DNA from 4 places in the Arthrobacter sp. TmtSoilC77 genome. Region 2 is predicted to be linked to each of the others. Evidence: riboswitches for the same ligand, from Rfam matches in the RefSeq annotation. Region 2 holds a riboswitch; each other region holds the start of a gene.

Evidence for each region. Region 2 has a riboswitch for S-adenosylmethionine ahead of metX (homoserine O-acetyltransferase MetX). Riboswitches for the same ligand answer to the same signal wherever they lie in the genome.
Region 1: it holds a riboswitch for S-adenosylmethionine, as region 2 does, so the genes downstream of both, AC6I99_RS19430 (DUF1737 domain-containing protein) here and metX (homoserine O-acetyltransferase MetX) in region 2, are expected to answer to the same signal.
Region 3: it holds a riboswitch for S-adenosylmethionine, as region 2 does, so the genes downstream of both, AC6I99_RS05405 (hypothetical protein) here and metX (homoserine O-acetyltransferase MetX) in region 2, are expected to answer to the same signal.
Region 4: it holds a riboswitch for S-adenosylmethionine, as region 2 does, so the genes downstream of both, AC6I99_RS14420 (aminotransferase class V-fold PLP-dependent enzyme) here and metX (homoserine O-acetyltransferase MetX) in region 2, are expected to answer to the same signal.

Annotation. Positions count from the first base shown of each region.
Region 1 is NZ_AP046050.1:4,204,700-4,212,485, reverse strand. It holds gene AC6I99_RS19455 (UDP-N-acetylglucosamine 1-carboxyvinyltransferase) at 1-303, shown strand, start outside; gene AC6I99_RS19450 (glutamate--cysteine ligase 2) at 412-1,626, shown strand; gene AC6I99_RS19445 (hypothetical protein) at 1,623-2,219, opposite strand; gene AC6I99_RS19440 (O-succinylhomoserine sulfhydrylase) at 2,230-3,438, opposite strand; gene AC6I99_RS19435 (rhodanese-like domain-containing protein) at 3,439-3,849, opposite strand; gene AC6I99_RS19430 (DUF1737 domain-containing protein) at 3,846-4,112, opposite strand; SAM riboswitch class IV at 4,127-4,238, opposite strand; gene AC6I99_RS19425 (NtaA/DmoA family FMN-dependent monooxygenase) at 4,405-5,733, shown strand; gene AC6I99_RS19420 (aromatic amino acid ammonia-lyase) at 5,736-7,349, shown strand; gene AC6I99_RS19415 (PLP-dependent cysteine synthase family protein) at 7,346-7,786, shown strand, end outside.
Region 2 is NZ_AP046050.1:1,652,666-1,660,451, forward strand. It holds gene AC6I99_RS07580 (class II fructose-bisphosphate aldolase) at 1-326, shown strand, start outside; gene AC6I99_RS07585 (DeoR/GlpR family DNA-binding transcription regulator) at 350-1,141, shown strand; gene AC6I99_RS07590 (histidine phosphatase family protein) at 1,183-1,839, opposite strand; gene AC6I99_RS07595 (CPBP family intramembrane glutamic endopeptidase) at 1,952-2,719, shown strand; gene AC6I99_RS07600 (VOC family protein) at 2,897-3,535, opposite strand; gene AC6I99_RS07605 (bifunctional o-acetylhomoserine/o-acetylserine sulfhydrylase) at 3,723-5,078, shown strand; SAM riboswitch class IV at 5,230-5,344, shown strand; gene metX (homoserine O-acetyltransferase MetX) at 5,359-6,480, shown strand; gene AC6I99_RS07615 (hypothetical protein) at 6,487-6,888, opposite strand; gene AC6I99_RS07620 (winged helix DNA-binding domain-containing protein) at 6,932-7,786, opposite strand, start outside.
Region 3 is NZ_AP046050.1:1,144,037-1,151,822, reverse strand. It holds gene AC6I99_RS05410 (sodium:solute symporter family protein) at 1-1,111, shown strand, start outside; SAM riboswitch class IV at 1,274-1,393, shown strand; gene AC6I99_RS05405 (hypothetical protein) at 1,409-1,708, shown strand; gene AC6I99_RS05400 (hypothetical protein) at 1,718-1,912, opposite strand; gene AC6I99_RS05395 (VIT1/CCC1 transporter family protein) at 2,191-3,354, shown strand; gene AC6I99_RS05390 (matrixin family metalloprotease) at 3,499-4,311, shown strand; gene AC6I99_RS05385 (matrixin family metalloprotease) at 4,429-5,343, shown strand; gene AC6I99_RS05380 (LOG family protein) at 5,378-6,514, opposite strand; gene AC6I99_RS05375 (gamma-glutamyl-gamma-aminobutyrate hydrolase family protein) at 6,589-7,392, shown strand; gene AC6I99_RS05370 (chitobiase/beta-hexosaminidase C-terminal domain-containing protein) at 7,520-7,786, shown strand, end outside.
Region 4 is NZ_AP046050.1:3,123,321-3,131,106, reverse strand. It holds gene AC6I99_RS14430 (metal-dependent transcriptional regulator) at 1-386, opposite strand, end outside; gene AC6I99_RS14425 (class I SAM-dependent methyltransferase) at 396-1,217, opposite strand; gene AC6I99_RS14420 (aminotransferase class V-fold PLP-dependent enzyme) at 1,321-2,730, opposite strand; SAM riboswitch class IV at 2,762-2,875, opposite strand; gene hisN (histidinol-phosphatase) at 3,057-3,869, opposite strand; gene rsgA (ribosome small subunit-dependent GTPase A) at 3,924-5,039, opposite strand; gene aroA (3-phosphoshikimate 1-carboxyvinyltransferase) at 5,042-6,427, opposite strand; gene AC6I99_RS14400 (DoxX family membrane protein) at 6,434-6,949, opposite strand; gene AC6I99_RS14395 (sigma-70 family RNA polymerase sigma factor) at 7,143-7,786, shown strand, end outside.

The DNA of each region.
Region 1 (7,786 bases), 2.6 Mb from region 2:
ACGATGATCCACGACTGGGTCTACGAGAACCGCGCCATCTATCTGACGGAGCTCAACAAGCTGGGCGCCCAAGTGCAGCTCCTGGACCCGCACCGGATCTACGTCAACGGACCCACCAAGTGGCGCGCTGCGGAGATCGGCTGCCCGCCGGCCCTGCGTCCGGCAGCGTGCCTGCTCCTGGCCATGTTGGCTGCCCGTGGAACGTCCGAGCTTCGCAACATTTACGTGATTGAACGCGGCTACGAGGACCTGGCCGAGCGACTGAACACCATTGGCGCCAAGGTGGAGTACTTCCAGGACTAGGCCCTCCTGCAACGCGGGGTCACTTAGAGCCCATTTAGGGCCCTGACATGGGCCGTAAGTGACCCCGCGTTGCTGTAACCCGGATGCCGCATGAAGCACAATGGTGCCATGCGGACTTTCGGGGTGGAGGAAGAGCTACTCATCGTCGATCCTGTGACGGGCGAGCCCCTGGCCCTCGCGGATGCTCTGCTCGCAGGGCCGGAAGCGGCGCTTGAAAGCGGGATGGGGCTCAGCCACGAACTGAAACTGGAGCAGATCGAAACCCAGACCCGGCCGTGCCATACCTACACCGAGCTCCTCCAGCAGATCCGGCGTGGACGTGCCATGGCCGATGACGCCGCCAGGAAGCACAACGCCCGGGTGGCCGCGATTGCCACCTCGCCACTGGCCAAGAACACCCATACCACCCCGGATCCCCGCTTCGCCGTGATGCTTGAGCGCTTCGGGTTGACGGCCCACGAGCAACTGACCTGCGGTTTCCATGTGCATACCGCTGTGGAGTCCCCTGAAGAGGGCGTGGTGGTCCTCGACCACATCCGCGACAAACTTGCTGTCTTGACGGCCATCAGCGCCAATTCCCCCTACTGGCGTGGGTTGCCCACGGGTTTCGAGAGCTATCGGATCCAGGCCTGGAACCGGTGGCCAACGTCCGGGCCTTCTGCCGTTTTTGGTTCGTTGACTGCCTACCGGCGCATGGTCCAGCGCCTCCTGGACACGGGGGTTCTCCTTGATGAGGGCATGATCTACTTCGACGCGCGCATCTCCCGCAACCATCCCACTGTGGAAGTCAGGGTGGCTGACGTCTGCCTCCGTTCGGAGGACGCAGCCTTGATTGCGGTGCTTGTGAGGGCATTGGTTGAGACTGCTTCCCTGGAAATGCTCGACGGCGTTGAGCCCGCCTCGGTTCCGACTGCCCTGCTCCGGATGGCGAGTTGGCAAGCGAGCAATTCCGGACTTCGGGGAGACCTCCTGGACTTTGGCGACTTCCGTCCCCAGCCGGCAGCGGACGTGGTCTGGGCTTTGGTGGATTACCTGAGCCCGGTCCTGGATGACCAAGGTGAACTGGAGTTGGTGAAGGCCGGAATCGCGGACGTTCTTGAGCGCGGGAACGGGGCCCGGGAGCAACGCGAAGCAGCAGAGCGTTTCAACAACCGGCAGCATGACGCCCGGAATCCGCCAGGGAGTCCGCCGAGCAGGGAGGCCTTGGGGGCGGTGGTTGGGCATGCGGTGAAGGCGACGATTCGTGGTGCTGCCGCAGATGCACGTAAGGACCCGGCCCCCAACCTGACGGCGCCCATCCTGACGAGGGTCCGCAGGCCTTAGGCTACTGCGGAGTCAGTCCCGTCCCACGTCATCAAGTAAGCCCCCGCCAAGCCCTCGACGAGGTAGAACACGAACGGCGGGATGTCCTTCTTCGCCACAAGGATGGCGCCGTATATGGGCGCGCTGGCTGCGGCCGTGACTCCGATCCACCGTTTGGTGGGCAAGGAAAGAAGGCTTCCGCCGAGCGCAGCCAGGGCAAGAACGTGGAGCCCGGAATAGGCAAGGAAGGGCGCATTCGATCCACGGCCGTAGGCAAAGCGTTCCAGATCCGCGGCCCGGCGGGACAAACTGGAGACAAAGAGCGGAGCACCTGCCAGTAAAGCTGCCGCGGCTGCAACAGCCCAACGCTTCGCCTGTCCGCGCGGAAGACGACGGGCAAAGGCTGCGTATCCCACCGGCACCGCGACTGTTCCGGCAGCAGCGAGGTGCTGGCCGATCACCCAGCCACGCTGGCCGGCCTCAAGCATACGAAGACGTTCAGCGGCATCAGGGGTGATGTAGACACGCGATACAGGCGAGATCCCTGCAAACCACACCGCCGTACCGGCAACGATGACTGCTCCGGCACGGCGATGGGGGTGGTTCCCGCTCATGGCAGCAAGGTTAGACCTGTTTGAGGGCCTTCTCCAGATCCAGAATGAGATCGTCCACGTCTTCCAGGCCAACGGACAAACGGACCACGCCGTCGCTCAGCCCAATGGCCGCACGCCCTTCGGGCCCCATGGCCCGGTGGGTAGTGGTGGCCGGGTGCGTGATGAGGGACTTGGAGTCGCCCAGGTTGTTGGAGATGTCGATGACGCGCAGACCGTCCAGCAATGCAAACGCGGCATCCTTGGCCGAACGCCCGGAGGAGGGCAGCAACTCGAAGGTCAGCACGGTACCGCCGGCCTTCATTTGCTTGGCTGCCAGCTCGTACTGAGGGTGCGATTTCAGCAAGGGGTACTTGACCCAGTTGATGGCAGGCTGCTGCTCGAGCCATTCCGCGATTTTCAAAGCAGACGCCGAGCTGTGGTTCACCCGCAGGCCGATCGTCTCCAGGCCCTTGGTCAACACCCAGGCATTGAAGGCGGAGAGTGAAGGTCCGGTGTGCCGCATCAACTGCTTGACCGGGCCATCGATGAATGCCTTGGTGCCCAGGATTGCGCCGCCGAGGACACGCCCCTGGCCATCGATGTGCTTGGTTCCGGAGTACACAATGACGTCCGCGCCCAGGTCACCGCAACGCTGGAGCAAGGGTGTGGCAAAGACGTTGTCGACGACGACGGTCGCTCCCGCAGCATGCGCCAGCTCGCTGACGGCGGCGATGTCCACGATTTCCTGCATGGGGTTCGAGGGCGACTCGAAGAACACGGCGGTGGTCGGTTCGGAGAGGGCAGCCCGCCACTGGTCGAGGTCGGGACCGTCGACGAACACGGTCTCCACGCCCCAGCGCGGCAGGATCTCGTTGAGGATTACGAAGCACGAGCCGAACAGGGAACGGGCGGCAACCACGCGATCACCGGCAGCCAGGAGGGCACCCAAGGCGGTGAACACCGCGGACATGCCTGACGCCGTCGCGAAGCATGCCTCGGTTCCTTCGAGCAACCGCAACCGTTCCTGGAACGTGGCTACAGAGGGGTTGCCGTAGCGGGAGTAAACGAAGCGTTCGTCCTCGCCGGTGAAGGCGCGTTCGGCGGCGGCAGCGGATTCGTAGACGAAGCCGGAGTTCAGGAAAACGGGTTCGGACGTCTCCTGGAAGTTGGTACGGTCAAGGCCGCCGCGTACTGCCTGGGTGTCAGGGCTCCAGCTGGCGGCATCGGGATTGAAAGTCACTTAGTCGTTCCCCAGGTTGGTTGGCAGGCCGCGGTTCTTCCAGCCGTTGATGGTCCGTTCGCCGTAGCGGTCCGGGTCGCCTTCGAAGCCCTCAAGCACGTTGTAGGCGGTGAACCCGGCCTGCGTCGCGGCGATGGCGGCCGAGATGGAGCGCTGGCCTGAGCGGCAGATGAAAACGAGTTCCACGCCCTCACCCTCGGGTGCCTGCTGCTGCAGGTCCTCGATGAAGCGGGAGTTGGGAATGCCACCGGCGAGGTTCCACTGAATGAACAGGGGATCATTCTCTGTGGCTTTGGTGTCCGGGATGCCGATGTGGGCCCACTCGGCCTCGGTGCGGACGTCTACCAGGATTGCGCCTTCTTCAAGCTTGGCCCACGCGTCCTGCGGGGTCAGGTCACCTGCGTAACTCATGCGTGTCCCTCGAATGCTTCTTCGTCGTCGTCGTTCTCCAACTGGTCAACAGCATTCGCGACGGCGGCGTCTGCGTTGGCGATGGCAGCGGGCAGGACGACCGCCTGCGCCACGATGACATCCGTGCCATTGAACGTGGCTGCCGGGCTGCCGTGGAGCACGTAGCCGTCGGCGAGGGCCGTGGTGATCCGCTCGCAGAATTCACGGGTATCCGGACCTGTAATCAGGCGGTAGGAGAGTTTTTCTTCAGTGGTTTCAGGCATTGGCTGGTGCTCCTCAGTCACGCTTGCAGTTCGAAGTGTCGATACGCCGAGTAGTCACCTGAGGCACCCCGCCGGAGAGAGGGTTGCCGACCAGCAAGTCAGGGCTTGGCGCTGGTGCTCATTACTCAAGAAAAACGTAACATCCCGCGGCGGCGGCCCGCACTTGCAAGCGGTTACGCGGTCGTCATGTTGCGTAACCGGCCGGTGCTGGAGTAGCAGCCCAAATGTGACGCCCCGGGAGCATAATTGACGCAGTACGACCCCCTGTAACTTCGCAAGAAATCAGGTCGCGGTGAACGGACAAGGCAGCTCTACACTCAAGCCCATGCTGCATTTTGGATGGTTCGTGGGCCACGGTTTTGGTGTCCAGGGATGGGGAACTCCCGGCTACAGCCTGGGCTACGACTGGAAGAAGCCTGCCCTGTATCAAGACGCCGTCCGCGCGTTTGAGCAATCCGGCCTTGACCTCTTCATCATCGAGGACTCCCTTACTGTTCCCGATACCTATGGCGGCACTGCCGAGGTCTCGCTGGCACACGCCTCCTTTGCGCCCAAACATGATCCCTTGGCCCTGGTGCCGTACCTCCTGTCCGCAACCGAGCACCTTGGAATCGTCCCGACGGTCAGCGCATCGTTCTATCCGCCTTTCACTGCGGCCCGCCTCCTGGCCACGCTGCAGCATTTCTCCGAGGGGCAGTTGGGATGGAACGTTGTCACCTCCGGCAGCGACCTCGCAGCGCAGAATTACGGTTTGGACCAGCAGATTGAACACGACCTTCGATATGAGAAGGCGGAGGAATTCGTCGACGTCGTCCGCAGGCTTTGGCGGAGCTGGGAACCGGACGCCGTCCTTGAGGACGTTGAGGCCGGCGTATTCGCCGACCACACCAAAGTGCACCCTATTAACCACCAGGGTGACTTCTTCAAGGTCCGCGGTCCCCTCAACACCGCACCTCTGCCGGAGGAGCCCGTACTGGTGCAGGCCGGCGCTTCTCCCCGCGGCAAAGCGTTCGCGGGTGGGCATGCAGACGTGGCGATCGCCTTGGCCCGTGGCGTTGACGGCATGAAGGCCTACCGGGATTCCATCCGTGCCGAGGCTGCCAAGGCGGGCAGGAACCCCGACGACGTCAAGGTACTTTTCGTGCTAAAGCCCACCGTGGTTGGTTCATCGGCCGAGGCCGGGGAGTTGCGTGCGCAGCGCCGGGAGCTAACCCAGCGTGATATCGACAGCCAGCTCAATTCGATCTCCTACCTGTCCGTGATCGACTTCAAGCAATTCGACCTTGATGCGCCGTTGCCCGAATTGAGCACCAACAGCAACCAAGGCACGTTGGAGCACTTCGCCAAGGCGGCACCTCCGGGGTCTACCCTGCGCCAGATCCTTCAGGCACGCAGCGGTGGCGCCGGTGATTCGATCATCGGCACGGTTGGTGAAATCTCGGATTATCTCGAGGAGACCGGCGAGGCTGTGGGTGGCGACGGCTTCCTCTTCTCCGGCTTCGTGGACCCCGTCACCGTGCACGGCGTCTTGGACAAGCTCACTCCCGAACTGCGCCGCCGTGGCCTGTTGAGGAAGAGTTACGGCGACGGTGGCTTCCGCCAGAACCTTCTGGACTTCTGACGATGTCCTCCGAGCCCCGGACCCTGTTGATCGGCACATCGCCGGTGGACCCTGAGCGCGTAGCGCAGGCTGCCTTGGATCCGGCGTTTCACGTGAAACTCAACCATGATGCGTTGTCTTTGATCGGCCGCTCACGCGAAGTGCTGGAGCGCGCTGCGACCTCAGGGCAGAGAATCTACGGCCTGAACACCCTCCTCGGATCCGGACGGGATACGGCCGTGGAGGAGAAATCGGTTCTTGCCTATCAAATCCAAGTAGTCAGATACCACAACAGCGGCGTGGGCGCGCATCTGGACCGGCCCTCCGCCCGCGCTGTGATCCTCGCCCGGCTCATCGGCTTCAGCCGCGGCGGCTCCGGCGTGCAGCCGGAGACAGCCCGGTTCTATGCGGAACTGCTCAACCGTGGGGTTCTTCCCGCCATCCCGCGCGAAGGCTCAGTCGGCTCCTCGGACCTCACCCAGCTGGCCGCCGTCGCCGCCGTCGCCATCGGTGAAGGTGAAGCGATCGACGCGAACGGCACCCTGGTACCCGGGGCGAAAGCGCTCGCCGACGCCGGTCTTCAGCCGCTGCGGCTCGCGCCCGGTGAGGCCCTGGCCCTGGTCAGCGCAAACGCCTACTCGGTGGGGGCCGGCACCCTCGCCTTGGTGCGCCTGCAACAGCTGGCGGAACTCGCCGACGTCGCGCTTTCCCTCTCGCTTGAAGCCATTGCAAGGTACGACGGCGGCGGGAACCTCAGCCCGTTTTCGCCTGCTATCCAAGCGGGCAAGGCGGTGGACGGGCAGAAGGACTCGGCGGCAGCCGTCCGTTACCTTTTGCGCGGCGGATGGTTGGAGGACGTTCGTCCCGAAGTCTCGGTGCAGGACGCTTTGTCATTCCGTTCTGCGCCCCAGACGCATGGCGCTTTTCGCTCCCTGGTTTCACAACTCGGCGCTGCGTTGAGCGTGGAGCTCAACGGGCGTGGCGACAACCCCCTGGTTGATATTGAAAGCGGGCAAATGGTGTCCGGAGGGAACTTCCAACCGATGCAGCTGGCTCTTTCCTTTGAGGGCCTGCGGCTTGCGTTGGCGCACGTGGGGATCTCCAGCGAGCGGCGCATCGCCAAACTGTATCCGCCACAACGGGTGATCCGGGCCAGGCATCTGGAGGCTGCCGCCAGGCACCTGGAGGATTCGTCGTCGAATGCGGTTTCCGGGTCCGGACCGGCCGCAGGGCTTGTGCAGGAGGAGTTGCCCGGGCTGCTCTGGTACTCCGCAGCGGGACTCCTGTCCGAACTGAAGTTCCTGGCAGCGCCGGCGACGCTCGGGGCACCCACCCTCTCGGCCGACGTCGAGGACCACTCCACTTTGGCGCCGCTGGCGTTGCAGCAACTTGAAAGGTCCTTGGAGGCCTTGGAGAAATTGCTTGCTATTGAGGCCCTGACGGCGTCGTATCTGTTGTTCGAAGCGGGGGCCGCCCAACCGCTTGGGAAGGGGACCGGCGCCGTCGCGGGCCGGCTGGCTGATGTGCTGGCAGATCGGCCGTCCGCTCCGGACCTGGTGGAGCGCGCCCGACGTGAATTGCGTGATGTGGTGGCGCTGGAATTGCCGCCGATGGCTCAAAGGGAGGGGACCACGTGAGTACCGCAATCAGCAAACAGGGCGCACATGCGGCGGCAGGGCTGCCGGATGGCCTGGATGCCTCCGTCCTGGATAAAGTGGGCAACACTCCGCTGGTGAAATTGGAAGCCCTGGGCCGTGGATTGGGCAGCACCATGCACATCAAGCTTGAGTCCGAGAACCCGGGCGGATCCATCAAGGACCGTACTGCGCTGAGCATGGTCCGGGCGGCGGAGCGCTCAGGAGAGTTACAGCCGGGCGCAACCATTGTGGAGAGCACGTCCGGTAATACCGGGATCGGGCTGGCGCTCATTGGGCGCCTGACGGGGCACCCCGTGGTGGTGGTTACGGGCGACACCATCTCCCAGGAGAAGCTGGCCGCGCTCCACAGCTATGGTGCGCGCGTAGTGCTGACAGACTGGGGCGCGCCCTCCGAATCGCCGGAGAACGCCCGCGCT
Region 2 (7,786 bases):
CCGTTGGATCCTCCCACGCCATGACCGAACGCAGCGCTGCATTGGACCTGCACTTGATCACGCGGCTGAAGTCTGCGGTCGGAAAACCACTGGTCCTGCACGGCTCTTCAGGCGTCACAGACGACATGCTCGTAGCCGCAATCGGGGCAGGTATGACTAAGATCAACGTATCCACACATTTGAACGGGTTCTTCACCCGTGCCGTCCGTGAGTACCTCGATGCCAACCCCGCAGTGGTGGATTCCCGGAAGTACATCAAGGCCGGCCGGGACGCACTGGCGCTGGAATCCGCACGTATGCTCACGCTGTTCGCCAAAGCGAAATAGCCAGACCCCGCGAAAGGCTCGTCATGACCCGCACCGATCGGCTGACCGCCATCCTTGACCTCCTGGCCGAATCCGGCCATGTGGAAGTCGAGGACATCGTGACGCGGCTTGGCGTGTCACCGGCCACGGCACGCCGGGACCTGGACAGCCTTGCGAAACAACGCCTGCTGAGCCGTACCCGCGGTGGCGCCACCACCGGATCCGTTGCATACGATCTCCCGGGCCGCTATAACCGTGACGACCACGCCCTGGCCAAGCAGGAGATCGCCCAGGCGGCATCGGCCCTGATCCGCCCCGGAGCCGTGATCGGCTTGAGCGGGGGAACCACCAACACGGCGCTGGCGCAGCTGTTGTCCACCCGTGAGGACCTCAACGCACCGTCCAACAGGCCCACCCTCACGGTGGTGACCAACGCGATCAACATTGCCTCGCAGCTCGCCGTTCGTCCGAACATCAAGATCATGGTTACCGGGGGCATCCTGAATCCGCGTTCCTACGAGCTCGTGGGGCCCTACACCGACGTGATCATGCAGAAGGTTGCCCTGGACATTGCGTTCATCGGGGTCAACGGTGTTGACCCGGACCTCGGCCCCACGATCACCGATGAAGGCGAAGCAATGGTGAACACCGTCATGGCGCGCCGGGCCACCGAATCCTACGTGGTGGCTGACTCCTCGAAAGTAGGCCGCCGCTCCTTTGCGGCCATGGCAGGGTATGACTTCCGGCACCTCATCACGGACGCCGGGATCAGCGCTGAAGATAAGGCCGCGTTTGAAGCCAAGGGCACGGAAGTTATCGTCGCACCTGCCAACTAACCGGTCCTGCAACCCACCGTTCCCGCAACTAACCGTTCCCGCTAGAAACGCATTCTCGGCGCGTGAAGCACTGAATCGTCAACATCCCGTGGCACCCACTGGCTGAACGGTTTGTCCAGGCTGTACTGGCCGTCGTCGGTCCTTACCAACGTTCGGAGTTCGGCATTGTCCGGGTTGTTCAGCGATTCGAAATACTCAACAGTCCAGTGGAACCAGCGCATGCAGAACAGCCTCATGGTCAGACCGTGGGTGACCATGAGGGTATTTGGGGCATACGTCGGCTTTTCCCAATGGCGGTAAAGGGTCTCCATGAATGAGGACACGCGGTCGTAGACGTCCGAGCCTGACTCGCCTTCGCGGAACCTGTAGAAGAAGTGGCCGTAAAGGTTGCGCAACTCCTTCTGGTCCTCGATCTCCCCGGCAATCTGAAAATTGGCCCAGTCCTGCTCACGCAGCCTAGGTTCTTCGATGACGCGCTCGATCAGCGGTCCCAGGTCCAACGCCTCAAGAGTCTGGTATGCCCGCAAATAGGGGGACACATAAACGCAGACCTGCTCGCCGTCGAGCTTCTGCCGGAGGGCCTCACCAGCTATCCGCGCCTGTTCAATTCCACGTTCGGTCAGCGGAATGCGGTAGTCCGGCACACGGTTGTAGATTGACGTGTCGGCATTGGCGGCGGACTGGCCGTGCCGGATCATGAAGATTCTCCCTGGGGCACTCATCCCACCAAGCATAGGGTCTGCCTACGGATGGAGCGGGAACGTGCACAGTTCACGGCAAAGTGGCAGGAACTGCAGGCAAGATAGGTACATGCTCCTTGCTTCCCGCCGCCGCCTGCGCGCCGAAGTACTTATCGTACTGGGCCTGTCTTTGGGCCAATCAGCTGTGTATTCCGTGGTGCAGCTCCTGGACAAGATGACGCGGGCGCCGCTGTCCGAGGCAACCTCCACTCTTAACAGGTCCCAAAGCACCCGCGAGTACTTCGACCTCACGTATCAACTACTGGACATTGTCTTCGCTTTGGTGCCGGTGGTCCTGGTGTTCTATTTCCTGTCATCGCATGCCCAGGGTGGGCGGGAAGGCGCAAGTGGCTTTGCCCGGCTGGGGTTCAACTTCGCACGCCCCGGCAAGGACCTTTTGCACGGATTGGGACTCGCAGCAGTCATTGGCATCCCGTCACTTGGCTTGTACGCGGCCGGCCGTGCCCTGGGTATCACCACCGCCATTGTGCCCAGCGGCCTGGAGGCTTACTGGTGGACAGTGCCTGTGTTGATTCTCTCCGCGATTCGCCACGCGATCGTTGAGGAAGTGATCGTCGTGGGATACCTCATGGACCGTTTCGGAAAATTCGGTTGGAGCACGCCGCTGGCCATTGTCGTGAGCGCGGCCCTTCGCGGCAGCTACCACTTGTATCAAGGCTTCGGGCCGTTCATCGGCAACTTCGCCATGGGCTTGGTCTTCGCCGGGATCTATACCAAGACGAAGCGGGTGATGCCTTTGGTCATTGCGCATGCGCTGCTGGACATCGTCGCGTTCGTTGGCTTCAGCCTCTTCGGCAAGGCGATAGGCCTGGGCTAGACAGCCTTGAAGCCAGGGGACCCTTAAAGCCAGGGGACCCTTAAAGAGAAATTCGGCCGCCATCGGTGGGTGACGTCGTTGGCACCCGCTGATGGCGGCCGAAGCTTGACCGGACACACTGGACCTGTGACCCAACATGCTGGACTGGAGGGGACCAGGCCCCAGGGAAGGTGTGCGTCAGATAGTGACGGCGCCGGATGCGGTTTCGAAAGTGACGGACATGATGCCAGGCGTACCGTGCGGGGCCATCCACTGGACAGCGACGTCCTCAAGCGGCTTCTCGACGGGCTCGCCCAGCCATTCGGTAACGCGCTCCGCCGAGCCTGCAATGGTGAGGCTGGACATCTTGACGTCACTCTCATAGACCTTGGACGGGTGCAGTGAGGGATCGCCCTCCCACTTGAGCAGGTAAGGCACCTGGGGATCGGCGATCAAGCCGAGAATGCCGATCTGCTGCCATACGAGTTCGCGGCCATCCGGGAACTTGCGGTTGCCCGGAACTGCGGACCGGCCGAGGCGTTCCTCGAAGGGGGCGAGGTCGTCAACGGCGACGCACCAGCCCATCCAACCGCCGCCAGCCGCCGAGCGTGCGCGGACTGCCTGGCCAAAGGGTGCCTTGTCGGAAGCAGGGTGGTCCAGGACCTCTACGACTTCCAGGTATTTGTTATCCGCCAAGGGAATGATCATGTTCCGGGTACCGAAGCGCGGGTGCACTCCGCCCCGGACTGCGTCCACTCCCAGAGCTGCGGAAATTCGTTCGGTGGTGGCCAAAAGGCCATCTCGTTCACAAGCGTAAGAGACGTGATCCATGCGCATGGCTTCATCTTGGCACTTTGTGATCGGGGTCTCAGCTAAGGGAAGCCTTACTAACATGGGATGTTATTGTGCGCCGCTGGAACGCTTCACGCCGGGTCGCGTAAAGACTGAAAAATACTGCCTTCGTCACAATGCTGTCCAAGTACCCGGGCGCTTCCTAGACTGGCCCCAGCCCACGCCTACAGCGATCAACGGCAAACCCGCGCGCCACGAAGAGGAGAACCCAATGTCCCAAGGATGGTCTTTCGAAACCCGCCAGATCCACGCAGGGCAGGAGCCCGACGCTGCCACGGGGGCGCGGTCGCTTCCGATCTACCAGACCACGTCCTTCGTTTTCCCGAGCGCAGAGAGCGCAGCCAACCGCTTTGCACTGGCCGAGCTCGCCCCGATCTACACGCGTATCGGCAACCCAACACAAGACGCCGTGGAGCAGCGGATCGCCAGCCTCGAAGGCGGGCTGGGCGCGTTGCTCCTTAGCTCAGGACAGGCCGCGGAAACCTTCGCTATCCTGAACATTGCCGAGGCCGGAGACCATGTCGTCGCGAGCCCCAGCCTCTACGGTGGCACCTACAACCTGCTGGCGCACACTCTGAAGAAGTTCGGCATCTCCGTGACGTTCGTGGAGGATCCGGACAACCTGGACCAGTGGCGGGACGCCGTGCAGCCCAACACCAAGCTGTTCTTCGGCGAGGTTGTGTCCAATCCGCGCCAGGACGTCCTGGACATCGAGGGTGTTTCACGCGCCGCGCACGAGGCTGGCGTGCCGCTCATCGTGGATAACACGCTCTCAACCCCCTACCTCATCCGTCCCATCGAGTGGGGTGCGGACATCGTGGTGCACTCGGCTACCAAGTATCTGGGCGGCCACGGCGCGGCGATCGCCGGCGTGATCGTGGACTCCGGAAACTTTGATTTCGGCAAGGACCCGGAGCGCTTCCCCGGATTCAATACTCCGGACCCCAGCTACAACGGACTCGTTTACGCCCGGGACCTTGGCAAGGATGGCGCGCTCGGAGCCAACCTCTCCTACATTCTCAAGGCGCGCGTGCAGTTGCTGCGCGATCTGGGTTCGGCGGTTTCCCCGTTCAACGCCTTCCTCATCGCCCAGGGCCTGGAAACCCTGAGCCTGCGCGTCGAGCGTCACGTCTCGAACGCCACCAAAGTGGCTGAATGGCTGGAAGCCCATGACGACGTCGAATCGGTTGCCTTCGCGGGCCTGCCGTCCAGCCCTTGGTACGACCGCGGCCGTAAGTACGGGCCGAGGGGTACCGGTGCAGTGGTGGCATTCAACATCAAGGGTGGCGTCGAGGCCGGCAAGCGATTCGTCGACGGCCTGGAGTTGCACTCCCATGTTGCCAACATCGGTGACGTCCGCTCGCTGGTTATCCACCCGGCGTCGACTACCCACAGCCAGCTCACGGTCGAACAGCAGCTGGTTGCGGGCGTGAATCCAGGCCTCGTCCGCCTCTCTGTGGGAATAGAGCACGTGGACGACATTATTGCTGATCTGGAGGCCGGTTTCCGGGCTGCCAAAGGCGCTTAATCGCGCTGCTGGGAGAGCGGCCGCCCGCCGTCGAAAATTCGCCGGGCGGCCCTTCGCGGTGCGTGTTCCTGAACGAAGCGGCGCCAAACCGTCACACAGCTGTCACATTCTTCGCCAAGACAGCGGTATTTTTCCTAGACTCTACGTATTAGGTCATGAGTGCCAGCGACAGCCCCGGCTTGCTGGCCGGCAACCCTCCTCCGCGGTGGGGTGCCCCGGGTGAAGACCTGGCCTGTCGCACGCAAGGCGGCAGGCAAGCGCGAGGTTAGGTGTCAAAGGAATGACCATTACTGCTACAGCACCCCCCAAACCGGGCAAAGAAGACGGGACGGTCAAGTACGCCGGCGTAGGTTCGCTGGAACTTGAAGCCGGCGGTTTTCTCCCGGATGTTGTGCTTGCCTACGAAACCTGGGGGCAGTTGAATGCGGATGCGTCCAACGCAGTCCTGGTTCAGCACGCACTGACGGGCAGCACGCATGTGGCCCGCGGTGCAACTGATGAGGAAGGCTGGTGGGAGCAACTCGTTGGTCCCGGCGCGACGATCGACACCAACCGGTTCTTCGTTATCTCCATCAACATTGTGGGCGGCTGTTACGGTAGCACGGGCCCATCGTCAGAGGCGCCGGACGGACGGCCCTGGGGATCCCGCTTCCCGCTGATCACGTTGCGCGACAGCACGGTGGCTGAAGCCCGGCTCGCTGATGCTTTGGGGATCAAGGCATGGCACGCAGTCCTTGGCGGTTCCATGGGTGGGGCGCGGGCACTTGAGTGGGCGGTCACCTTCCCTGAGCGTGTTCAGCGGTGCGCGGTTATTTCTGTGGGCGCCTACAGCACAGCCGAGCAAATCGCTTTCGCCCAGTCGCAGACGCTCGCCATCCGCCAGGACCCGAACTTCAACAACGGCGATTACTACGGTGGACCAACTCCTGAGGCAGGCCTTGCCCTGGCCCGACGGATAGCGCACATCACGTACCGGTCAGCGCTGGAGCTTGATGTCCGCTTCGGCCGGGAAGCCCAGCACCAGGAGACGCCCCTGGCCGCTGCGGTCCTGGGGGAGCGTGGCCGCTACCAGGTGGAAAGCTACCTCGATCACCAAGGCACCAAGCTGGTGCGCCGGTTCGATGCGAACAGTTACATCGCCATCACCGAGGCGCTGATGTCCCACGACATCAGACGGGGCCGGGGCACCTTGAAGGAAGCCTTGGCCGCGGCCACTGCTGAATTCTTTGTGGCAGCCGTCGATTCCGACCGCCTCTATTTTCCGGCCCAGTCAGTGGAACTGGCGCAAAACCTGCCAGGCAATGTGCCTGTCCACGTGATCGAGGCCCCCATCGGCCACGATGGCTTCCTCACCGAAATCGGGCAACTATCGAAGCAGCTTCGCGAGGCCTTCTTCGCCTAAGCCGGCTCAGCCGTTCATGATGTCGCCGCGCTGCTTCATGTAATCCTCCATGGCAATTTCGCCGTTGCTGAACTTGAGGTCCAGTTCGGCCAGCTTGCGCGCGCGGAAGCCTTGCTGCTCAGAGCCGCTGTGGCTCGGAAACGTAGGTGAAGAAGCGTTCGACGCCGGTCCTGGCGGCGGTGGGGCATCGGCAGGGCGGATGGTGGTGGGCTGCGTGGGATAGCCCGGATAATTCGGCTGCGGGTAACCCGGTCCCGGAAGATTCTGCGGGGGATAGCCGGGGCCCGGATAATTCGGGCCCGGGAAATTGCGGTCCTGGAGCCGCCGCGCCCGGGACTTGTTGTACATGCGTATCCCCATGGGAATCAGCCACGAGCAGACGATGATCCAGAAGATCAGATTGTTCACGGTGCAGGCCTCCTAGGTCTTAACCCAGCTTAGTCCCGCAGTTTCACACCAGCTTTGTCTCCATGCCCAGGAACTTCCCGTAGCGTTCCACTTCTGCCTCCAAGGCTTGTTGTTCGGCTGTTGTGAGTGGCCTGTTCATTCTGATGTCGAGTTCGCAGATCCCATCCGAGAAGCTGTGGCGCCACCATCCGGTCAACCTGCCATCCAGCAACACCACGTGAATTGGAGCATCGCCCTCGGGGAAATAGGGCGCCCTGCCGCCGAGGTAATGCCTCGATTGTGAATAGCCCATCACGTACTCGTCGTAGCACTGGATGAGATCGACACGGGGAAGTCCTGGCCCATCGTCACCTGGTGGGGGAGTCGCTGCAAGTGCCTCCACATCTTCTGCTGGCAAGTAGAAGTCCAAGCCGTCCACCGCCACAGTTGCCAACGCGCCCGGAACGGACTCTTCAGCTACCTGCAAGCCAAGCCGTACATCCTTGATGGTCAGTCCGGACCACGCGGCACAGTCCTTGATGGTGGCAGGTCCCCGGCTGCTGAAGTACCGCAGGGCCAGCTGGCCCAAGGCCCATTCGCGGTCGCCGTCCTCCGTCAGGGACATATTGCCGTCGGGCACACGTTCCTCGAACAAGGCGTATGTCTGTTTCAGTGCACCCCCTGCAGAACGGACCGGGCTGCCGCTCACCAGGATTTTGCTGATCTCGGCGTGCATGAGGTGGTAAACGAAGCCAAGGCCTTTGCCGGGGAGCCCCGCCTTTTCCAGAATTCCGGCTAGTTCTTCGCGTGTTTTGTGGGCTCCACCGGCCACCGCTTCGGCAAGGATGTGCCCGCTGCGGGCGGCTGCGTGCTCATCAACTCCCGCCTGCCGGTACATGCCCTTGTTGCCTTGATGAAG
Region 3 (7,786 bases), 510 kb from region 2:
TGTGGTCCTCTTCGACTGGGAACGCTGGATGGCGATCGCCGTCGGCGGTGCAATTGTGCTTGTTTACTCGACCATCGGTGGCATGTGGTCCATCACCTTGGCCGACCAGGTCCAGTTCATCATCAAGACCGTAGGCATCTTCTTCCTGATGCTCCCGTTCGTCATGAACGCGGCCGGAGGACTGGACGGCATCCGTGAGCGTGTCGATGCGAGCTTCTTCCAGATCGACGGAATCGGCGTCCAGACGATCATCACCTACTTCGTCGTGTACACACTCGGACTCCTGATCGGCCAGGACATCTGGCAGCGCGTCTTCACGGCCAAGACTCCCAAGGTTGCACGCTGGGGTGGAGCGACCGCCGGCGTTTACTGCATCCTCTACGGTGTGGCCGGTGCATTGATCGGCCTGGCCGCCCGCGTAGCACTGCCCAATATCGATGTCGCCAACCTCGGCAAGGACGTGGTCTACGCCGAAGTGGCAACCCACATCCTGCCCATCGGCATCGGCGGCCTGGTCATGGCCGCAGCTGTTGCAGCCATGATGTCCACCGCTTCGGGTGCCCTGATTGCCGCCGCCACGGTGGCCCGCGCAGATGTTGTTCCGTTCGTGGCCAGCTGGTTCGGCAAGACCATCAACACGGACGACACCGAAAACCCCGAGCACGACGTCAAGGCCAACCGTTACTGGGTTCTTGGCCTGGGCATCGTCGCGGTGCTGATCTCCATGGCCGCGCAGGACGTGGTTGTTGCCCTCACCATTGCTTACGACATCCTTGTGGGCGGCCTCCTCGTCGCGATTCTTGGCGGCCTGGTGTGGAAGCGCGGCACTGGTATCGCTGCTGCATGGTCCATGGCAGTGGGCTCGGTATTGACGTTGGCCTTGTTGATTCTGTTCGCCACTGGAGTCATTCCAAGCGTCGATGGCGTCTACGCCAACGAGCCCATCTACTACGGCCTCGCGGCCTCGTTCGTCGCCTACGTGGTGATTTCCCTCCTCACGCCGCCCACCGAACCCGAAGTCCGGGCCGCTTGGGAAAAGCGCGTGGCCGGAGCGGTATCTGACGAATTGCCCTTGGAAGCCCACCCCGTCAGCAGCCACAACGCCAGCTAACGGCCCAGGGCCGCAAGGCATCAGATAAGAACTGAACAAAGCAATGTTCGACGGCGGCGCCGCCCCTTCCCGGGGCAGCGCCGCCGTTGCGCTGTGCGGGGGCGAGCGGATCCGAGGGCCACACTTCTCCCGGACAGCACTCCTCCAGTACAGTGGTCCCAGCTTCAAGAGAGGTGGCGCCAAGCTCCGACTGGCCACACACCAACCCCATGTTCACGGGTGGTTCGGATGAGGAAGCGGCCCGCCCCGGACCAGAGACAACCGAGCGGGCAAGAGCACTCCCCAAAGGAGCAGTCCTTGCCGTACCAAGGCGTTACCACCCCAAGCCAAAGCAGCCCCACCAAAACCGAAGCGCCCACTGTTCCGGTGATTCCCGGCGTCGACCTTGTCCTTGGGACGGTGACGCTGTTCCTGAACGGTGGCCTGGCCCGGTTCCGGCACCCCGAAGCGCGCCTGTTGGCGCATGCCCTTGCCCAGGCTGTGCGTCCATCGCGGTGGTGTGAATCGTCGAGGACGTTGACGGTGACTGTTGCAGCGCTCGGGCGTCCGGCGGGACTGGAGCGGCATTTCACCTTCGGTGAAGATGGCCCTGCCTAAGAAACGGTCCTAGAATTCCTCGTCTTCTTCCCCGCGGAATTCTTCGGTTTCATCCAGGGGGACAACCCGCTCGTCGTCATCCGGGACGTCGATTTCCTCCACCCAGGGTTCGTCGACTTCCTGGTCATCGCTGTAATCGTAGGCGGGATCCGACTCGATGGTCTCCCGTTCGGGGTGGTTGGCGTGCGGTTCGGTGGTGTCCATGCTGCAACCTCCGTCTGGTGGGCTGGCAAGCAGCCTGCTGACCGAGTGCGGGGAGGGCCCCCGCCCCTGTCCTTCCATCTGAGCACTGTGCCTGAAGAGGGTCAAGGCAACGGCCCACATGGACCCAGGGAAAGGCTCCAGGCAGAGGATTGCAGCTTCGAAAATTAAGGCATGCCGAACATTCCAGCTAAGGAATACCGGCCAAAAATCCCCGCCAATAAGCGGTACAGTGGGCGTGCAATGGGGCCGCAACTACCCCACCCAGCACAGGAGAAAAAGTGCAGAAGCACCAGGAATCCCACGGTTCGTCGAGCCCCGCTCCGGACCCCGCCCCCGGATCCGGAACACCGTCCCAACCAGCCCGGCCCACACCGGCGGACATCAGGCGCTGGCGTCAATACCTGGCCGACGAGCGTGCCGAAGCCGCCGTCTACCGGGAACTCGCCCAGCGTCGTGACGGCGAAGAACGGCAGATCCTGCTCGCCCTGGCCGAGGCCGAGGGAAGGCACGAGGCACACTGGCTCAAGCTCTTGGGAGAACACGCCGGAATGCCGAAGGGAGCTTCCACCCGCAGCCAGCTGCTGGGCTTCCTGGCCCGGCACTTTGGTTCCGTGTTCGTCCTCGCGTTGGCGCAGCGCGCGGAAGGCCGCTCCCCCTACGGAGCCGAACCTGCCGCGACTCCAGCCATGGTTGCCGACGAACAAATCCACGAAGAAGTTGTCAGGGGCCTTGCCACGCGTGGCCGCAACAGGCTCTCCGGTACCTTCCGTGCCGCTGTTTTTGGCGCCAACGATGGCCTGGTGAGCAACCTTTCACTGGTTATGGGTATGGCAGCAACCGGCGTTCCCAGCCCGGTGGTCCTCATGAGTGGCGTGGCCGGTTTGCTGGCCGGCGCCCTGTCCATGGGTGCTGGCGAGTACGTTTCGGTCCGCTCGCAACGGGAGTTGCTCAGCGCCACGCTGCCCACGCAGGCAACCCTCACAGCCGCCCCTTCTTTGGACATCGAGCACAACGAGCTTGTGCTGGTGTACTTGGCCCGCGGCATGACCCGTGAGGCAGCCGAGCACCGTGCCGCCGAACGCATGGGACTCTTCAGCTGCGACTGCGATCCCAGCCTCTCCTTGCAACCGGAGAAGGAGCAACCCGCTGACAACCACGAAACCGTGGGGTCTGCCTGGGGCGCTGCGATGTCCAGCTTCTGCTTCTTCGCCTCGGGTGCGGTCGTGCCCATCCTTCCGTTTATTTTCGGCATCACGGGTGTGGCGGCACTGATAGTAGCCGGTGTGCTGGTGGGGATCGCGCTCCTGGCGACCGGCGCCGTCGTCGGGCTGTTGTCCGGGACCTCACCGCTGAGCCGTGGCTTCCGGCAGCTGGCGATCGGCCTGGGCGCCGCGGCCGCCACCTACGGGCTTGGCCTCGCGTTCGGAACGATGATCGTCTAGGCGGTAATGTTGGTTCGTCCTCCGCGCGGCCCCGCGTGACCGGGGCGTAGGGAATGGAGAACCGTGGATTCGGAGCAGCCGCCATTGCGCGCGCCAAAACACCGTCGTGCGGGCACAACCCTCCGAATTCTTCGCGGCGTCCTCATGGCCGGTGTCGCCGCGGTGGTGGCCGTCCTTGTCAGCGGTTTGCTCCACGGCGATCCCCGGATCATCGGGCTGTTTCCGGGCGTGGCCCTGCCCAATTCGCCCAAAAGCGAGCCGATCCAACAGACCCCGGCACGCGCCCTGGACGCGCCGCCTCCAGGAATCGACGAGGCGGACGCCCCGCTGGCATCGCCGCCGCCCCCAGCCAACGCCAGCGATTCATATAAGTTCCTGGCAACCAACGACGACGGCACTCCGGTTGGGTACTCGCCGTGCCGTCCCCTGCACTACGTGGTGAACGACGCCACCGCGCCTGAGGGTACGGATTCACTGCTTGCCACCGCAATCGCCAATATTTCCGCGGCGTCCGGAATCCAGTTCATCAACGATGGCAGCACCGATGAGTTGCCCACCACTAAACGGGAACCCTACCAACCGTCCAAGTATGGTGACCGGTGGGCACCCTTGCTCATTTCGTGGACCACGCCCGAGGCCGCTCCGGCGCTGGCTGAGACCGTCATCGGTACGGGCGGCAGCACCATGTACTCACTCAACAACGGTCCCAAGAGCTACATCACGGGCAGCCTGGAGCTCGACACCCCGCAAGTGGCGGAGCTTCTGGCCGAGGAGGGCGGTTCGGACTACGTGCTGGCGGTCATGCAGCACGAACTGGGGCACGTCATGGGTTTGGATCATGTTGATGATCCGGTTCAGCTGATGTACCCGGAGATCGGCGCCCCTGACGGGTTGGCTGCCGGCGACCTGAACGGCCTTCACCTCCTGGCCTCGGCTCCTTGCCGCAAGGACATCTGAAGCAGCGCAGCTTCCCAGGAATCGGCATGGACTCGCGGTCCCATGGGTTCTATCCTGACGGAAGCGGCCGACGGCGGCGCCCCACCGTCCGATTGGGCCGTCCCGTGAGGGGGTTCGATGGAACCTTATGGGTCGCCAGAGTGGCCAGACCCCTATCCCCCGCCGCCTTACCACCCGGAAGCCAAGCCGCCGCCCAGGCCTCCCATCAAGCACAGCAGCATCGCGGCCATCCTGTTCCTGTTCGGCATCCTTGGTTTGGTCTGCGCCGGCGCCTACTTCAGCGGCGAACTTCAAAGGTTCTGGTCCGATTCCACGACGCAGAGCCAGGCGCCGCGGCCCGGGCTGGTTCCTTTTGGCCAGCGTCAGGATCCGCTGCCCGGATTTGAGGAAGCAGACGCTCCCCTGGGCACGCCGGCGCCGTTGCAACGGACCAGCACTTCTTACAAATTCCTGGTCGTCAAGGAAGACGGCACTCCCCTTGCCTACTCCCCTTGCCGGCCGATTCACTACGTCGTGAACTCAAACCTGGCCCCAACAAGCTGGTATTCGATGGTGGAGGAAGCAGTTCGGCAGGCCAGCCTCGCCTCCGGGCTGCAGTTCATTTATGACGGTCCGACGTCCGAAATCCCCAGCACCAACAGGGCCGGGTACCAGCCCACCACATACGGGGACCGCTGGGCGCCGGTGCTCATTGCCTGGACCACACCGGAGCAGGTGCCGCGGCTGACCGGACAAACGGTGGGCTTGGGCGGAAGTTCCTCCATCGGCCTGAGCAACGGCTATAAGGCCTACGTGACCGGGTCGGTGTCGTTGGATGCACCGCAGTTTGCCGGGATCATGGACACACCCCAGGGCAAGGAAGTGGGCACGGCCGTGATCATGCACGAACTTGGACACGTTCTTGGCTTGGACCATGTGGATGACCCCCGCCAGCTGATGTACGACCAAGCCTCGTGGGTTCGCGAGTACGCTGCCGGGGACAAGACGGGCCTTGCCCAACTCGGCTCAGGCCCCTGCAGCAAGGACTTCTAGCTGCAGCAAGGACTTCTAGCCGCAGCAAGGACTTTTAGCCCGCGGCCACGACCGCGAGCGCGTCCTCCACCGTGTCCACCAGGAAGATTCTGTTCGCCATGGGCCGCCCGGCCGCGAGGCTTCGCAGCATCGGCCAGGCCGGGTAGGTCCGTTCCCAATGCTCGCGGCCCACCAGGACCATGGGAGTGATGGTTTCGGGGGCACCGTAATAGTTCTCGCACGCGTCCTGGAAGATCTCCTGCACGGTTCCGGCAGAACCGGGCAGGAACACGATTCCGCCGTTGCAAAGCTCCAGGAGGATCGCTTCGCGGATTGCGTTGGCGAAGTACTTGGCGATGTGCGTGGCGAACAGGTTGGGTGGCTCATGGCCGTAGAACCAGGTGGGTATCCCCAGCGTCGCTGTGCCTTCCGGGTAACGTTCGACGACGGCGGCTGCTTGCCGCGCCCAAGCCGTCACCGAGGGCCTGAACCCCGGTATGGAAGCGAGCGTGTGCAGCGCTGTGGTGGAATCGGCGTCGGGCAGTCCGCTGAGGTAGGCGCCCATGTTGGCTGCTTCCATGGCGCCAGGGCCACCGCCGGTTGCCACTGTGAATCCGGCTTGCGCGAGCAAGCGCCCCAGCCGCGCGGCGTCGGCGAATTCCTTGGTTCCGCGTTGCGCTGCGTGTCCGCCCATGACGCCCACGAGTTTGGTGCCTGCCAGGTCCCCGTCTTGCAGCAGCTCGTCCAGGGCGTCGCCGATCGCGTGGTCGTGCAGGGCCGCGGCGAGCGTTGCGTCAAGGCTTGCCCGCTTTCCCGGAAGGATGCTCCACTGGTAAATCCTCGCATCCAGGGTGGCTTCATACTCTGCAGTGGAGATGTCCTCGTAAAGTTCCCTGGCCGTGTAGAGGGTGCCTCGATAGGGGTTGAAGGGCACGCCGCGCATCTTGGGAAAGATGAGCGCGCCGCGGCTTCGAAGGCTCTCCTCGATGCCGTCGTCGAAAGTGCATCCGAGGAAGATCGCGCCCTGCGGGTCCAGCATTTTCAATTCCCGCGAGCGTCCGCGAAGGTCCAGCGACTGCGCGTGCCAGCCGTGCATGGATCCCGCCCCGGACGTAACCAGTTTGTCGAAATGAACGATGCTTTCGACGTCGAGCGTCCGCGGACTTGGGTTCAAGGCACCGGAGGGATTCATGGCATCAGCGTAGTAGTGCTCAACGGCTTGAGTCCCGTTTACGCGCAGGGCGATGTTCCGTTGCATGATGAAGCATGAAGACTTCAGATGAGGGCGGCGCTGGCGCCCGGCCGCGTATCGGAGTTCCGATTCGCCTTAGCAGCTCGGACAATCCCGACGCCCGCGTGGGCGAAGCCAACCAACTCTTCACATTTATTGTGGATTTGCTCCGTGAAGCGGGTGCGCAGCCGGTGTTGCTGACCCCTGTGTCGGCCGACAGTGCCGGGCGTCTGGCTTCTGTCATGAAAACGCTCGACGGCGTGCTGCTGCCCGGTGGCGGGGACCTGGAACCGCGTCTTTATGGCCAGGACCCGGAGGATTCGGTGTATGACGTCAACCCGGAACAGGATCACCTGGACATTGACGTCGCACGGGCCACGATCGACGCCGGCCTTCCGCTGCTGGGGATCTGCCGCGGCCACCAGTTGTTGAACGTCCTTTACGGCGGGACGTTGATCCAGGACATGGCACCGTCTGCCGTGAACCACAATGGCCTGGATCCGGACGACCCCAGTGCCGGTGAGTGGGCATGGCATGACGTTGTGCTTGCACCAGGATCGAAGACCGCCGCACTCTATGGCGCTCCGGAGGGGACTTCCATCAAGATTGCTTCGGGGCATCACCAGGCGGTGGCCAGGGTGGGCGAAGGGCTGGTGGTTACAGCGATCGCCGACGACGGCACCGTGGAAGCGCTTGAAGATCCTTCCCGTTGGGTTGCCTCGGTGCAATGGCATCCGGAGGCGTCCCAGCTTCCCGATAACGAGCGGCTGGCACCTTTTAAAGCGTTCGTAGAAGTGTGCCGGAACCCTACCCAGGCCCGGCCTGGAGGAGTACAGTAGCGCTCACTGCATCGCTTTCAGCTCTGCTGAAAGCTCGGCCAGCGCATAACTCCATTCGAATGACGTCCCGTGGGCGTCGTAAGTTTGCCGGCTGGGGGGCCCAACATCTGCTCAAAGGAGCATGGTTGTGGACCGTCCAAAATACGTCCGTCGTCCGAATCGGCAACCCCGTCTCTTCAGCTTCCTGGGCTTGATGCTTGCTCCGGCTTTGGCCTTCGCGGGACTCGTCGCATTTTCCATCGCCCCTGCGTCGGCGGCCGTTCCGCCGTGCGCAGGAACCGGCGGGGCCATGCAGATCGTGGCTCACACGGACGATGACCTGCTTTTCCTCAGTCCGGACTTCATGAGGGACATCCAGGCCAAACGCTGCGTCCAAACGGTATTCACCACGGCG
Region 4 (7,786 bases), 1.5 Mb from region 2:
TCCCGCAGGGGGTGGCCAAGCTTGGCGGCCATGCGCTCGATGAACGTATCGGACACCGCGTGTTCCAACATCTCAGCTTCATCGTGGACTTCATCCCAGCTGTAACCGAGTTCATCCACGAGGTATGTCTCAATGAGGCGGTGGCGCCGGACCATGGACAGCGCCAGCCGCATACCCTCCGGAGTCAGCCTGATGGCGCTGTAGGGTTGGTGGTCCACCAATCCCTGGTCCTTGAGCTTGCGGACCATTTCAGACACCGAGGAATTGGCAACGCCAAGCCGCAGGGCAAGCTGCGAGGACGTAATTGGTTTGTCCTGCCACTCCGTATAGGAGTAGATGACCTTGACGTAGTCCTCGATCGAGGAGGAGGGCGTACTGGTCTTCACACACCAAGCCTACCGTGGCGGGGCGCCGTGGATCTTGCGGGCCCGCCAGGTAGTCGTCACGTACGGCAATCCCAGTCGTTGGCCAGGGGCATGGCCGAGATGATCGTAGAGGTACCACGCCAGGTTGCCCATGACCTTTGCGCGGGTGGCTTCATTGGCGCGGAGGTAGTAGCTGCGCGATTTCGTGAGCTCCATGATGTCCTCCGGAGACACGGCGTCCTCCCAGCTGGTGAGATGGCTCTCCAAGTCCGTGAATTCCGGTCCGATAACTGGCCGGAAGCCGGGCTTGTGCACATCTCCGGCGTGCATGATGCGTGATAGCCGATGGACCCAGGGCACAGAGGTGTCCAGTTGGTTCCATACCAGGCCAAGAACTCCGTGGGGGCGAAGGATGCGGGCGATCTCCGTGCTGGCCTTGAGCGGGTCACACCAGTGCCAGGCCTGGGCAACGCTGACGACGTCGAATACTGAGTCCGCCAACCCTGTTGCCTCGGCCGTACCCTCCAACGCCTGAACGCAGGGATAGGACTTTCGAAGTTGCTCCAGCATGTCTGTGGAAGGATCGACGGCGGCCACCTGCAGGCCGCGTTCCACGAGCAGTGCCGTGAATTTTCCTGTGCCTGCACCAATATCCGCGGCGGACTTCGCTCCAGGAGGAAGAAGCCAAACCACTGAGTCTGTGGGATAGCCGGGCCGAACTCGATCGTAGTGTTCGCCGCCGTCCTGGAAGCTCTGGCCCAGTTCGTGGCGGCGCGTGGCATGCAGCTTGGGACCACCTGGCCTGGCAGCGCTGCCGGAAACACTTCCGCCGGAAACACTACGGGAAGGCACGGCCACGCACAGACTCCTTTACCGCGAACGCCGGTTACCCTACGAATTTACCGCACAGTACGTGTACATCGGCAACCGTGCTGTTTCAGTCAATAGTGCTGTGTCAGTCAATGGTGCAGGGTGCAGCCCCTGCGGTGCCGGGCGTGTTTGGTGCCCACTCCGGGTAGCTGCGGTGGTCGTTGGCCGGCACCCAGCGGCCTTCGTCCACTACATAGTCCCAGCCGAGACCCGTGCGCTTGAGTTCCTCGATACCAGCCAGCAGCCGTGTGGCATCCTCCAGGCGGGAGCCCACGCCGAAGCTGGCTCGCAGTGAGCCGGACGGCAGGCCCAGCCGCTTGAGGAGGGGATGGGCGCAGAAGCGGCCGTCACGAAGTCCTACACCGTGTTCGGCGGCGAGGTATGCGGCGACCAGTCCGGCGTCGAATCCTTCCACCGAGAAATTAACCACGCCGATGGTGTCCTCGGAGTCGCTGAAGATCCGGTGGACCGTCACACCGTCGATTGCTTCAAGTCCCTGTACGAGGTAGGAGCGGATTCCAGCTTCATGGGCATGCCAGGCATCCTGATCCAAGCCGGCGAGCACCTGCGTCGCGCGGGCCAATGTTGCCGCACCGAGGACGTTGGGGGAGCCGCCCTCGTGGCGGGCGGGACCTGAGGCCCAGCTGACCGAGTCCAGGCGCGCCTCACGAACAGCGCCTCCGCCGGCAAGGTGGGGAGTACCGGCGTCGAGCCAGTCGGGGCGGCCCACAACGACGCCGGCGCCGAACGGCGCATAGAGCTTATGGCCGGAGAACACGATGTAGTCGACGTCTGCGGCGGCGATGTTGATGCGGCGGTGGGGGGCAAGCTGCGCGGCGTCCACCACAATCCTGGCACCGTATTCGTGTGCAAGTGCTGCGAGTTCGGCGATCGGCAGGATTTCACCGGTCACGTTCGAGGCACCGGTGACCGCCAGCAGAGATACGCCGCCTTGGCTGAGTTCCTCGCGGAGCTTGGCCAAGGTAGCGGTCAGTGTCGAAGCAGCTACGACACTGCGGTGGGGGACGCCCTGCCAGGGAAGGAGATTGGCATGGTGCTCGATGTCCAGGTAAAGGACCTCGCCCGTTGGCTTTCCGTCGAGTTGCGGGAGGCAGCCCGCCAGCAGGTTCAGCGAGTCCGTGGTGTTCCGGGTGAAGATGACGGAATCATCCGGACGGCCGCCGACGAATTCACGGACGATGTCGCGGGAGTTCTCGTAGACCGAGGTGCTGATCTGGGAAGCGTAGCCCGCGCCGCGGTGGACACTGGCGTAGTAGGGGAGGATCTCGTTGAGATACGCAGAAACGATGGTCAACGCGGGAGCGGATGCTCCGTAGTCGAGGTTGGCGTAGCGGACGTGGCCACCCTGGATCAGGGGAGCTTGCAGCTCCGCGCCTGTGACGGCGGCCAGGGGCCTGCCCGCAGCGGCTTCGTGCGCTGCTTCTTCGACCGCAAGGGACGGCAGAACGGTGGAGTTGAACGTAGCAGTGCTCATGGGACCTCACTCAAGAGGGACCCCCTATGGGGATCCGCGCTTGCCGTATCCGTTCCGGACCGGCCAGGTCGTCACCCGGGGCACCCCACCGCGAATGGAGGGTTGCCGGCCAGCAAACCGGGGTTTAGCGCTGGCACTCGTGACCTGTAAAGAGGTTAGGCCACGCATCTGGCCTGCTCCAAAGTCGCTTCGCTTTGTTAAGCAGATTGTTACGAAGGGTCCGGAATCCCGGTTTTGGGCGAAGAAAAGACGGCGGATGCCCCGAAAAGGAGGCTTCCGCCGTCGAAAATTCTATGCTCAGCCGGTTGGCCTGTTGGTCCGCCGGGTCAGAGGAGGTCATCCAATGCGGGGTTTAGCCGCTTGAGGACCTCCGAATGGAGGATGGAGTTGGTGGCCAGGGCGTTGCCGCCGAAGGGGCCGTCCTCGCCTTCCAATGAGGTGAAGCGGCCGCCGGCTTCCGTCACGATGGGAACCAGTGCTGCCATGTCGTAAAGATTCAGCTCTGGCTCGCAGGCGATGTCAACAGCCCCCTCGGCTACCAGGCAATAGGACCAAAAGTCGCCATAGGCGCGCGTGCGCCAGATGTCTTCCGTCAACCCCAGGAACTCGTCCAGATTGCCGCGTTCCTTCCAGCCGGAGAGGCTGGAATATGACATTGAAGCATCGGCCAACCGCGAAACGTTGGACACCCTGAGCCGGGTGGCTGATGCCAGGGAGCGGCCCATGTAGGCGCCCATGTCCTTTGCTGCCCACCAACGCTTGCCCAGCGCCGGGGCGCTGACAACTCCAACGACGGGCTCGCCTTCGTCAACGAGCGCGATCAGGGTAGCCCACACGGGAACGCCCCGAACAAAGTTCTTGGTGCCGTCGATGGGGTCGATGATCCAACGCCGGGAGCCGTGGCCGCTGCTGCCGAACTCCTCGCCGAGGACGGCGTCACGGGGGCGCGAGCGTGACAATTGGCCGCGGATGGCTTCTTCCGCAGCCTTGTCGGCATCCGTCACGGGCGTGAGGTCAGGCTTGGTCTCGACCTGCAGATCCAAGGCCTTGAAGCGGTCCATGGTTTGGGCGTCCACGGAATCCGCCAGCACGTGGGCCAGTCGCAGGTCGTCGTTGTAGCTGGAAACGGGTTGGGTCATGCCACCAAACTATCGTGAAACGTTCCCTGCAGTTGGATCGCCTTGCGCCGACACTTAGTTGACCGTACCCAATTCCTTGGTCTCTTTCGCTTCCATACGCGGGTCCGCGCCCAGCAGCCGCCGGAGCGAAGACAAACGGGCCACTCCGGAAGGACCCGCGTGTCCCTCGTTCACCCAGGCATCAAGTCCGCAATTGATGGCGCCGGCATCGTGCTTGCAACCGCGTTCACAAGCTTCTGTGCCCGGTTCCAGGTCGGGGAAGGAATGCAGGATGCGGTCGGGGTCCACGTGCGCCAGTCCGAAGGAGCGGATACCGGGGGTATCGATGATCCAGCTACCCGGTGGGGCGTCTGCCAGCTTCAGGGCCAACGCCGAGGACGACGTGTGCCGGCCCCGCCCGGTGACGGCGTTGACACCACCGGTAGCCCGTTCGGCTCCCGTCAGGGCATTGACCATGGTGGACTTCCCGACGCCCGAATGGCCCAGCATGACAGTCACTTTTCCATCAAGGTGTGCCCGCAATTCGGCAACGGCGCGGCTGTCCAGCCTCGCGGACAGTCCGTCGTCGGAGCGGGCGTCAATACCGGACGCTTCATCATCTGCCGTACGGCTGATGATGATCGGAAAGTCCAGGCTGAGATAGTTGGATAACAGCTCCGCAGGATCCTTGACATCTGCTTTGGTGACAAGCAGCAGCGGCTCGATCCCGGCGTCGTAGGCTGCAACCAAAGCACGGTCAATAAAGCCCGTCCGGGGCTCCGGATTGGCCGCGGCGACCACCACCACAAGTTGGTCTGCGTTGGCCACCACCACTCTTTCGATGGGGTCGGTATCATCAGCGCTGCGCCGCAGCAGCGTCTTGCGCTCCTCTATGCGGACCAGCCGCGCGAGGGTATCCGGCTCTCCCGATACATCCCCCACCAAGGCGACGAAATCGCCGGGGACGACGGGGTTTCGTCGCAGTTCACGCGCGCGTGCAGCGATGATAATACGTTCATCGGAGGAGTCTTCTCCAACGATGGCGGTGTAGCGCCCGCGGTCCACCGTGATGATCCGGCCAATGACCGCGTCATCATGACTGGGGCGGTCTTTGGTGCGGGGCCTTGATCCTTTTTTGTTCGGACGGATCCGGACGTCGGATTCGTCCCAGGAGCGTGCGTCGCGGCCCATGGTCAGTTGCTGGCCTCACTGGTGACGGTTTCGTCCTCGCCCGTGCCCTGCTGCAGCATGGCCTCCCACATCTGCGGAAATTCGGGCACCGTCTTGGAGGTGGTAGCGATATCCTCCACCTGGACGCCCTCAACGGCGAGCCCCAAAATAGCGCCGGCCGTAGCCATGCGGTGGTCGGCGTAGCTGTGTACGACCCCGGGGTGCAGAGTGGCCGGGCGGATTATCAGGCCGTCAGCTGTTTCTTCTGCGTCTCCGCCGAGCCGATTGATTTCAGCGGCCAGCGCGGCGAGCCGATCGGTTTCATGGCCACGGAGGTGCGCGATGCCGGTCAGCCGTGAAGGGCCTGTGGCCAGTGCGCACAGCGCAGCGACCGTGGGCGCGAGCTCACTGGTTTCGTCGAAGTCGGCGCCTTTGATTTCCGGGCCGCCCTTAACCGTGAGAGTGCCGTTTTCGAGTGTCACCGTGGCACCCATCTCAACCAGGATGGACCGCCAAAGATCACCCACCTGGGTGGTCTGGGTGGGCCAGTTGGGGATCCGGACGGTTCCGCGGGTTGCCAGGGCTGCGGCAAGGAACGGGCCGGCGTTGGAAAGGTCCTGTTCGATCCGCTGGTCGAAGGCGTGGATGGGGCCAGGCGCGACCCGCCAGTGGTTGGGTACCGAATCGTCCACCTTGACGCCCACTCCGCGAAGGACGGAAACGGTCATATTGATGTGGTCCAGGCTGGGGACAGGCTTGCCAACGTGTTCCAGGTGCAGGCCTTCGGTGAATCTGGCGCCTACAAGCAGCAAGGCCGAAACGAACTGGGACGATGCGCTGGCATCGATCACCAGGTGGCCGCCCCGAACCTCGCCAGTGCCATCCACAGAGAAGGGAAGGGCCGACGGCGTCCTTCCGCCTTCGGTGGCGACAGGAACTCCGAGGGCGAGCAGCGCTTCGATGATGGTTCCCATGGGCCGCTTACGGGCATGGGGATCGCCGTCGAACGTGGTTGGACCATTGCGTAGCGCAGCTAAAGGTGGAACGAAGCGCATAACCGTACCGGCAAGGCCGCAATCGATGGCAGTCTCCGCACCCGAAGCCGAAGGATCCATGGGCGTGATCTCAAGGTCCGGTCCATAATCACCGTCGCCGGGTACCTCGGTGACGGTGGCACCCAGTTGCCTGAGCGCCTGAATCATAAGGACGGAATCGCGGGAGTGAAGGGGGGCCCGCAGGCGGGAAGGGCCGTCGGCCAATGCTGCGAGGACCAGGAAACGGTTTGTGAGCGATTTTGAGCCCGGCACCGTGACTGTGGCATCCACTGGCCTGGTGGCGTAGGGAGCTGCCCAGAGGGGCAGGGTGTCGACGGAGTTTGAACCCGTGTTTGCTGCGGTGGTACCTGTCATGCTTCCTTATGCTCCAACTGCGTTGTCTACGGCCTTGCGTACTGCTTTGTCTGCCCGCTTGAGCTGCTTGCCCGTGACCTTCCTGGCGTCGGCAGCCAGGTGCTCGGCCCGCCATGCAAGGCTGGGGCGGCCTTCAGTATCGACAGAGGCCAGCAAAACCCCGCCCGTCAGGGAAATGTTCTTCAGGAGTTGGGCCCGTCGTGCGCTGCGGCCGTCCTTGGTGCTGATGTCGGCTGAGCGCCACTCCACATAGGAGTTCAGCGCGGACGTCAACGCCAGAACGGTTGCCGCGAAGCGGGAGAATTTGCCAAGTCCAAGCAGTGCGCCGGCCCCCAGCTGCGCGCCACCGATGACCCGGGCCAGGACCTTCTCGTCGGTTGGGAAGGGCAATGACTCCGCGGCGCGGCGCAGGACCGGTGACAGTTGCCTGGCAGTGTCGTCCGCGTTCTTGAGCTTGTCCAGACCTGCGATGACGAAGCTGGACGCGAGCATCGGCCGGGCGAGAAAACGGATAACAGACATGTCTTGCCTCCTGGATGGCTTGTCACGATGGTTCATGACGTTATTCACTAAGTGCTGTGTTCAAGGGGTGCAGTCTGCTCTAGTCTTGCATCTTTGCGGAATATTTACCCAGCTGCTGCCGTTGTGAACAACAAGCACGGTGAAGGCCGGGCCGCGGCATGGTGTTGCCGCTTCGCTGAACGGAGTTGGTTTTTTGACCTTGGTTAAGGACCGCGTGGGTCTGCTGGAGGCTGGCTATCCTGCACAGCGGGATTCCCGGAAGCTGACAGTAGACTTGGCAACGATGAGCACCATTGAACCGGCCGCAGCGGCCATGTACGAAGCAGCCGATCCGTCCCCGGAGGACGGCGCAGGAGACGCATCGGCACGGGCCGACGTCGATGTCGCGACGGAAACTCCCGAACAGCGGCGGGAGCGATTCGAGCGCGACGCCATGCAGTACGTGGACCAGCTGTATTCAGCGGCGATGAGGATGGCAAGGAATCCCTCCGATGCCGAGGACCTCGTCCAAGAGGCTTACACCAAGGCGTTTTCGGCTTTTCACCAGTACAAGCCGGGGACCAACCTCAAGGCCTGGCTGTACCGGATCCTGACGAATACCTACATCAACCTCTATCGGAAGCGGCAGCGTGAACCGCTGCAGTCCAACTCGGACACGATTGAGGATTGGCAGCTGGCAAAGGCCGAGTCGCACACCTCTTCCGGGTTGCGCTCGGCAGAGGCTGAAGCCTTGGACCACCTGCCGGATTCCGATGTCAAGAGCGCGTTGCAGGCCATCCCGGAGGAATTCCGGTTGGCTGTGTACTTCGCCGACGTCGAAGGATATGCCTACAAGCA